DNA from 2 places in the Gordonia sp. BP-119 genome. Region 1 is predicted to be linked to the other one. Evidence: riboswitches for the same ligand, from Rfam matches in the RefSeq annotation. Region 1 holds a riboswitch; the other holds the start of a gene.
The links. Region 1 has a riboswitch for cyclic di-AMP ahead of JW364_RS22945 (transglycosylase family protein). Riboswitches for the same ligand answer to the same signal wherever they lie in the genome.

Region 1 (4,590 bases):
CTCACCCTCATCTGTTCTAGATCTGTCGAAAAACGACCCGTCACGACAAAAGACGCCGTCACCCATCTCGCGGCCCGGACGGCGGAAGACCGTGCGAGCCCAGACGGATGCAAGGCGCCTGCTTCGGACCATCCTAGCCAACGCCCCACCGCGCGGTCACACCATTACCCGGCGGGCACGGATCGCGCGGCGTCGCACCGGCGCGCGTTGCACTACCGTGGCGGGTATGCAGAAGACATCCTCCCCGCGGTTGCTGCAGGCTGCCGGGGTCGTGTTCATGATCGGAATTCTGGCGATCGTGGCGTTGTTCCTGACACCGTTGGTGACCGGCGGCGACACCGCGCCGACCGCCGTCTATCTGCTGACCATGTGCGCACCGCTGGGCTTCGTCCTGGGCCTGGTGTACGCACTCCGTGCCGGACGCCGAGCCAGGTGAGGACCGTGACCACAACCATTGACACCACCCCCGATCTCTCGCCCGTCTCCGACGGGCGGGCGCTGCGCGACGCGTACAGCTGTTTCCCGTCGGGCGTCGTGGCGGTGTGTTGCGAACAGCGTGACGGGGATTCGACCACATTGATCGGAATGGCCGCGAGCTCGTTCACCACCGTCTCGCTCGACCCGCCACTCGTCTCGGTCTGCGTCCAGAACACCTCGACGACCTGGCCGCGGATTCGTACGGCTCCGGCCATCGGGGTCAGCGTGTTCGCCGGCGACCAGATCGAACTCTGCAAGCAGCTCGCCGGGTCGTCGGAGCACCGGTTCGACGGCATCACGCCGCTGAGCACCGATCGCGGGGCGGTCTTCGTGCCCGACGCGGCCGCCCACCTGTCGTGCACGATCCACAACGAGATCCAGGCCGGCGACCACACCGTCGTGTTGTTGGAGATCGAGACCTTGCGCGCCGATCCCGACATCGAGCCCCTGGTCTTCCACGCCAGCACCTTCCGCGCCCTGGAGGCGCGCACGGACCCGACCCGGAAGTGAGTCGCCCAGCACCATGAGCACGGTCGGCCTCGGACTGCCGCTGCCCCGCTCCCCGCGGGAAGCAGCGACCTCCGATGTGCCCACCGACGGGCCGTTGCTCGACACCTTCGGTCGGGTCGCCAAGGATCTCCGGGTCTCGGTCACCGACCGCTGCAATCTGCGGTGCTCGTATTGCATGCCGGCCGAGGGCCTCGACTGGATGCCCACCGACCAGGTGCTCTCCACCGACGAACTGATCCGGGTACTCACCGTCGCCGTGCGCGACCTGGGAATCGAGCGCATCCGGTTCACCGGCGGCGAACCACTGTTGCGCCGCGACCTCGAAGACGTCATCGCCGCCGTCGCGGGCCTCCCGCAGTCACCCGAGATCGCGATGACTACGAACGGACTCGGACTGCCCCGGCGGGTCGGCGGTCTGGTCGACGCCGGCCTCGACCGCATCAACGTCTCGCTGGACACCATCGACCCGGTCCGCTTCGCCGACATCACGCGCCGGGACCGTCTGACGGATGTGCTCGACGGCCTGGCGGCGGCACGCCGCGCCGGGCTCGACCCGGTCAAGGTCAACGCCGTGGTGCCCGACCGCAGCGACCTACCCGGAGTCCCCGACCTGCTCGCCTACTGCCTCGAGCACGGTTACGAGCTACGGATCATCGAGCAGATGCCACTCGACGCCGACCACGCGTGGCAGCGAGCGCAGATGGTGACCGCACAGGAGATCCTCGCGACCCTGCGGAAACGGTTCGCCCTGCTGCCCGACCCCGCCCCTCGAGGAAGCGCTCCCGCCGCCACATGGCTCGTCGACGGCCACCGCGGCGCCCACGGCCCAGCACGGGTCGGGGTGATCGCGTCGGTCACCCGGCCGTTCTGCGGGGACTGCGACCGCACCCGGCTCACCGCGGACGGATCACTGCGCAACTGCCTGTTCGCGACGTCGGAAACCGACATCCGGCACGCGCTGCGCACCCTCCCCGACGACGAGATCGACGCCGCCCTCGCGCGCCTGTGGCGCGCGAACATGTGGGCCAAGGCGGCCGGCCACGAAGTGAACGCGGCGGGCTTCACCCAACCGGATCGGCCGATGTCGGCGATCGGCGGCTAGGCTCGCGTCCGATGCAGCTCACAGTTCGTTTCTTCGCGGCCGCGCGCGCCGCGGCCGGTGCCGAGGAGAAGGTGATCGACGTCGACCCGTCGACCCCGCTCGGCGCCCTCGAGGGCATCCTCGCCGCCGGAAACCCCTCCCTCGCCACGGTTCTCGAACGCTGCTCGTATCTGCGCGACGAGATCGCGTTCTCCGATCGGACGCGTGCGCTCGGCACGTGCACGACACTCGACGTCCTCCCCCCGTTTGCCGGTGGCTGACGACACACCCGGCTTGTGACCTTAGTCACATCACGGCGCGGTAACAGGATGGGCACGGGACGGCCACTAACCCGTTGAACTGGGATGACGGCCGAAGTGGGTCGGAAGACCCGGATCCGGGCCGAAAATCGCTTGCGTCCAAGCAGGTGATTCAGTCCAACGAACGACGTACTGTTCGAAGCGTCCTCCTCGGAGGTCACGACACAGCAACCAAGACATAACGTCCCACCGGCCGCGCCGAGCCTCGTTCCGCCGGTGGGAACGACAAGCAATCTAGGAACGAGGACGGGGGACCCAACCTCATCCCCTGAGACCGGGCACCACACCAGGTGTCCTCGGGGTTAAGTCCCGGAAGTCGCGGCGACCACCACGACGACCCGGGACCGAGCACCTCTCGCTCGAACCCGACAGCTGACTTCGTAGGCGCGTGGAGAGAGGAAACACATACATGTCCGGACGTCATCGCAAGCAGACGACCAGCACGGCCGCCAAGACCATCACCAAGGTCGCCCTCACCGGCGCGGTCCTCGGCGGCGGAGCAGCCCTCCTGGGCACCGGTACCGCCAATGCGGCCACCGACGCCGAGTGGAACCAGGTCGCGCAGTGCGAATCCGGTGGCAACTGGGCCATCTCGACCGGGAACGGCTACCACGGCGGCCTGCAGTTCTCCCCGAGCACCTGGACCGGCCACGGCGGCGGCGAGTTCGCCCCGACCGCCGATCAGGCCTCGCGCGAGGAGCAGATCGTCGTCGCCGAGCGTGTGCTCGGTTCGCAGGGCAAGGGCGCCTGGCCCACCTGTGGCACCGGCCTGTCGGGCTCGACCCCGCGCAGCGCGCCGACCGACACCCCGCGTGAGATCGCCCCGGTGCTCCCCGGCGGCAACGGCAGCGTCGATCTGGCGAAGACCACCGAGGACGTCGCCAACCAGGTCACCGACGCCCTCACCGAGGCCGGCGTCAGCCCCGAGATCAAGAACCTCTGGCAGGCGGCCAAGGACAGCGGCGTCACGCTGAACCAGGATCAGATCAAGCTGTTCAACGACAACAAGCACCTGCTGCCCAACCCCTGATCGCCGCTCGACGCCTGATCTGGGACCCAGACGAAGGGCCCCGCACGATGAACCATCCGTGCGGGGCCCTTTTCCATTGGTTTCGACAAGCTCAACCAGCGGGGGGTCAGCTCAACCAGTGGGGCGGAGTCAGGCCGAGTTGACCCACTCGTCGGTGCCGTCGTCGAAGAACTGGTGTTTCCAGACCGGTAGCCGGGCCTTGACCTCGTCGACGAGGCGCGAGCAGGTCTCGAACGCCGCTCGACGATGGTCGGCCGCCACCGCGACCACGAACGCGATGTCGCCGATCACGAGGTCGCCGACCCGGTGGGACACCGCGACCGCGCGCACCCCGTCGACCGCGGAGACCTCCGCGACGACCTCGGCCAGGACCTTCGTCGCCGTGGGATGCCCCGAGTAATGCAGCGCGGTCACGGTGCGGCCGCCGTCGTGGTCGCGGACCGCGCCCACGAACCCGACCACCGCACCGGCTTTGCCGTCGGCGGCGTCGATGACCATCGCCTCGTGGTCGGCCAGCGTGATCGGCTCGTCGACGACGGCGGTGTGCACCATGTGCGAGCCGGCCTCACGGGTCATCGGTGGTCGCCTCCGCGGATCTGATCGAGCGCGTGGTGGACGACCCCGGCGAGGACGCCGAGCCCGTCGCGGACCCCGCCGGTCGAACCGGGCAGGTTCACGACGAGGGTCGTCCCGGCGATTCCGGCGAGTCCGCGTGAGAGGACCGCGGTGGGCACCGTCGGCAGCCCGGCCCAGCGGATGGCGTCGGCCAGACCCGGGATCTCGACGTCGAGGAGCGGGCGGGTCTGTTCCGGAGTCCGGTCCGTGGGCGTCAAACCCGTTCCGCCCGTGGTGATGACGAGGTCGACCTCGGCGTAGATCGCGGCGCGGAGGGCCTCGCCGACCGGCGGGCCGTCGGCGACGACGTCGCACTCGTCGACGGTGAAGCCCTGCTCGACCAGCCAGGCCTCGATGATCGGTCCGGACCGGTCTTCGTAGACACCGCTGCTGGCGCGGTTCGACGCGACGACGACGCGCGCCACGCGGGAAGGATTCCGGTCAGTCATGAGCCGGGTCAGACGGTTCGCGGTACCAGTCGCCGGATTTGCCGCCGGTCTTGGCGAGGAGGCGGATGCCGTCCATCTGCGCCCGTCGGTCGACGGCCTTGACCATGT
Region 2 (4,590 bases), on a different contig from region 1:
GGCGGCCGTGACGAATCTGTCCTTGAACGCCGGGGTGGCAGCGGTGTCGACGAGGGTGCCGATCGCCCGCACATCCCCGGAACGCACCGCTTCGGTGAGCGCGTCGAGCAACCGCGTCACGCCCGCCGCTCGATCACGCTCGTAGACGTTGACCGCGGCGCTCGACGACACGGGCGCGGCGGACGAGCCGGGCCCGTCGGGCACGTCGCCCGTGCCGCACGCGGTGGCAACTGCGATGACCAGAACGACCACGGCCGAGACGAGGCCGGCGCGCCCGCGCGGTGAGGTCACCGGTGGGACTAGAACCGGCGGGCAGAGTTGTACGGTCCGGCCTCGTCGAGCGGCTCGACCTTGACCGGCACACCGAAGGTCGAGGCGTGGATGACATAGCCGTCACCGACGTACATACCGACGTGATGGGCATCGGGATAGTAGATGACCAGGTCACCGGGCTTGAGGTCGTTCTTCTCGACCGGCTGACCGCCGGCCATCTGCGCCTGGCTCGATCGCGGGATGGTCTTGCCGGCCTGCCGGAACGCCCACACCATGAGTCCCGAGCAGTCGAACGAATTCGGTCCGGTGGCGCCCCACACGTAGGGGTCACCGATCCGGGTGAGGGCGGCGTGGGTGGCGATCAGTCCGGCGGCGGTGCCCTTGGGCACCAGTCGCGGATCGAAGTCGAAGGTCGGACCGCGCAGAGCCGCCAACTGCTTGCCGGTCATCGACTTGTAGATCGACCGGATCTGGATCGCCTGGAGCTGCAGGTCGGCTTGCTTCGTCTGGAGGTCACCACGGACCCGTTCGGCGCGGGAGACCGCCTCGGAGGCGGCCACCGCCGTGCGCTCGGCATCCTTCTTCGCGACAGCGGTCCTGGCCCGTACCTTCTTGATCGCGGTCAGGTCCACCGACGCCTGACGCGAGATCATGTCGAGACCCGACATCTGGTCCAGGAGCGCCTGCGGGGAGTCGCTGACCATCACGGCGTACAGTCCGCTGACCCGCGCGCCCTGATAGCTGGCGCGGACGATCGCGTCGACTCGGTTCTGGTGCACGGCGAGCTGGGCGCGGCTGGTGTCCAGCGTCTGCTGCGCCTCGGCCGCGGCTTTCTTGGCCGCCGCCACGATGCCGCGCTGCTTGTCGTACTCGATCTTGGCGTTGTGCATCGCCTCGGTGGTCTTCTCCGCGTCGATGCCCAGTTGCTTGTAGCGGTCGAGCAGCTGATCGGCCGAGCGCGCGGGCACCGCACGGGCGTCCCCGACGCCGCCGGCGACGGTCGGTGCCAGAACGGCGAACGCCGACAGGACACAGAGCGCCACCATCAGCGGACCCGAACGCATCCTCGGCCGCATCGCGCGACCACGCCCCTCCCCGATCAGCACGGTCTACTCACTCCCTCGTGTGTGCTCGTCGATCCCTGAGCATCCCGGGCCCCTGCACCCGTACCCCGCGTCCCGTCGACCACCCTAGGCGGCCGACCGGCCCCCGGGACTGGTTCGGGCGGATCGCAATCCACGCGATCCGCCCGTCCAGAGACCTTCGTGCTCAGTCTGTTCGTGTTCAGTTGTCGTCAGTACCGACGGATGCCCGTCAGGGTCCACTCCTTGACGGCGTCGCGCTTGACCGGCGTGCCGTAGTTGGACGAGTGGACGAACTGACCGTTGCCGACGTAGATGCCGGCGTGGCCGCCACCGTTGAAGATCATGACGTCGCCGGGCTTGGCCTCGGAGTACGACACCGCGCGTCCGCCGCCGAGCTGGCCGTAGCTGTCGCGCGGGATGTTCTTGCCGGCCTGCTTGTAGGACCAGTAGATGAGGCCCGAGCAGTCGAATGCGTTGGGGCCGGCGGAGCCGTAGGAGTACGGCGCACCGATCTTGCTCTCGGCGGCCTTTACCGCCTTCTGACCGGCGGTCAGCTGCGGCTGGCCCAGGGGCGCGCCGCCACCCTGCGGGCGGAACTGCTGCGGGATCTGCTCCGGCGCGATACCCGGCACGGTGAACTGCCCCAGGTTGGGGATCTCGACCGTGGCGGCGGGCGACTTCTTCACCGGCGTGGCCTCAGGCGCGGGCTTGGCCTCCGGGGCCTTCGCGCCGGGCAGGGCCGGGATCTCGAAAGTGCCCAGCGGGGTGTGGACCGGGGCGGCGAGAGCAGGGCCGGCGGCTGCGGCGAGCGAACCGAGTGTGATCGATCCAGCGATCACCGCCTTCTTGGCGACCGTGCTGCCACGATTGGGCTGTTCCAAACGATGTTTGGCCACGAAGCGAGTTCTCCTTCAGATCTTCCTCTACCGCCGACCGAGTTAGCTGTCGGGTTCGGGCCGGAAGAGTGGCCCTACACGTTTTCGCGCATGAGGTATCCACTGGACACTCATGCATGGCAACGCGATTCACCCCGATTCGGATCGGTTTCGACCGAGTCGCATCAGTGGTGATGCGCTCCGACGAGCCCGTCCGAAGGTTGTGGTTCCCCGGTTCGCCCGCGAGGGCGATTGAGCGGTGACTACTGCGGACCACTTCTGTTGAAGCGGGACGCTCCGCAAAGGTCTCAGAAAGGTTACGAAATCGGATGCGCTCTGTCCACTAAGCGACAGACAGCCAAACCTCGGCCGCTTCTCAGCCTGCCCTGAGGACGGTCACAGAAGCGCGTCGATCCGGCGCCTGAACTGCGGTTTTGGCTGATCTTGCAGATCGTGCAGCGCCGCTGGTCACCATTGCAGCAGCCTGCAGAACGTCGATGGCGAGGTCCAGTTCGGCATCCGCGTCCGAGGTGGCCGCCGTTACCGAACCTCCACCTTCGTGGGACATATCGTCCCAGCTCGGACCACCAAACAGCACTGTCATCATGCACCCGTCGCAAGCGACGGGACGAGCCGGGCAGCGCGCACAATCGACGTACATAATGTGATCTCCATCTCATCTGGCGAGGGTGGGCCGCGTCGGCCCCGTTACGGGTCGTTGTGACCGTGAGAAGACCGCATTTCTCACGTCCAGGTGGAGACTAGGGGCGCCCACCGACAAGTCCGTCGAACAGCGATCGACACAGCAGTCACACGGGTCACACGACACGATGTCGGAGCGTCGCGGTCGCGATGTCGGTGGATCGAACTAGTGTTCGCCGGGTGACGCAGACCAGCGTGGACGGCTCGCCCGCGGGGCAGCTCACCTTCGCCGACCTGGAGGCCGCCGACCAGGGGGCCACGGGTGAGACGACGAACGAATTCAGCGACCGGTCGCTCTTCGAGACGACCCTCGTCGTCGTCGACCTCGAGACCACCGGGTCCGACCCGGTCCGCGACCGGATCACCGAGATCGGCGCGGTCAAGATCCGCGGCGGCGAGGTGGTCGGCGAGTTCGCCACGCTGGTCGACCCCGGCCGGCCGATCCCCCCGCAGATCGTGACCCTCACCGGCATCACCACCGCGATGCTGACCGACGCCCCCCGGATCGAGTCGGTGCTGCCGTCGTTCTTCGAGTTCGCCCGCGGCTCGATCCTGGTGGCCCACAACGCTCGTTTCGACATGGGTTTCCTTCGGCAGAACGCGATCCGGCTCCACCTGCCGTGGACGTTCAGCCTCAGCCTGTGCACGGTGACCATGGCCCGGCGCATCCTCAGCCGTGACGAGGCGCCGACGGTCAAGCTCAGCGCGCTCGCCGACCTGTTCGACGTCTCCGTGCGGCCCACCCACCGGGCGCTCGACGATGCGCGCGCCACGGTGGAGGTCTTCCACCGGCTCCTCGAGCGCGTCGGCAATCAGGGCATCGCGACCGTCGGCGAGCTGACGTCGTATCTCCCGAAGACCGACCCGCGCCTGCGCGCCAAACGCGCACTCGCCGACCATGTCCCGGCCCGTCCCGGGGTGTACCTGTTCCGCGGCCCGTCGAACGAGGTCCTCTACGTGGGCACCGCGGTGGACCTCCGCCGCCGGGTCCGGTCGTACTTCAGTGGCAACGACCCGCGCCGCCGCATCGCGGAGATGGTGCTCCTCGCCCAACGGGTCGACGTCGTGGAGTGTTCCCACGCCCTGGAGGCCGCCGTCCGCGAACGCCGGCTCCTCGGCGCGCACGCACCGGCGTACAACCGACGATCGACCCAGCCGCACAAGGGTTGGTGGGTGACCCTGACCGAGGAACGCTTCCCCCGGCTCAAGGTCAGCCGAACACCCACCGACGAGTCGATCGGCCCGGTGGGCAACCGCAACAACGCGGCGACCGTCGCCGACGTGATCTCGGCGGCCGCCGGTCTGCGCACGTGCACGACACGGCTCGGCGCGACGGGCTACCACTGGTGTCCCGAGGCCGATGGGAGGCGGCGGCCGGGGTCCTGCCGGGCGGCCACGGCGCAGCCGCAGACGGTGCCGGACTACTCTCCCCGGGTCACCGCGGCCCGCCGGCTCATGCGAGGTGAGGCCGACGAGCTCCTCGACGGCCTCACCGCGCGCCTCACCGACCTCGCCAAGGCGCACATGTTCGAGACCGCGGCGCGGCATCGGGACCGTCTCGCGCTCACGATCGACGCCCTCGCCCGCTGCCAGCGACTGGCCGCGCTGTGCGCGATCGCCGAGATCGTGGTCGCCCGGCCCGACGGTGAACGCGG

Region 2: linked by a shared signal. The riboswitch ahead of JW364_RS02950 (C40 family peptidase) and the one ahead of JW364_RS22945 (transglycosylase family protein) in region 1 are both predicted to bind cyclic di-AMP.

The regions. Positions count from the first base shown of each region.
Region 1 covers NZ_JAFFZF010000066.1:1,732-6,321, reverse strand. Annotated here, with positions in the region: gene JW364_RS22965 (hypothetical protein) at 227-436, shown strand; gene JW364_RS22960 (flavin reductase family protein) at 442-987, shown strand; gene moaA (GTP 3',8-cyclase MoaA) at 1,001-2,089, shown strand; gene JW364_RS22950 (hypothetical protein) at 2,101-2,349, shown strand; cyclic di-AMP (ydaO/yuaA leader) riboswitch at 2,575-2,791, shown strand; gene JW364_RS22945 (transglycosylase family protein) at 2,798-3,418, shown strand; gene JW364_RS22940 (molybdenum cofactor biosynthesis protein MoaE) at 3,548-3,994, opposite strand; gene JW364_RS22935 (molybdenum cofactor biosynthesis protein B) at 3,991-4,482, opposite strand; gene moaC (cyclic pyranopterin monophosphate synthase MoaC) at 4,475-4,590, opposite strand, start outside.
Region 2 covers NZ_JAFFZF010000003.1:65,506-70,095, reverse strand. Annotated here, with positions in the region: gene JW364_RS02960 (hypothetical protein) at 1-291, opposite strand, end outside; gene JW364_RS02955 (NlpC/P60 family protein) at 300-1,337, opposite strand; gene JW364_RS02950 (C40 family peptidase) at 1,568-2,254, opposite strand; cyclic di-AMP (ydaO/yuaA leader) riboswitch at 2,271-2,502, opposite strand; gene JW364_RS02945 (DEDD exonuclease domain-containing protein) at 3,086-4,590, shown strand, end outside.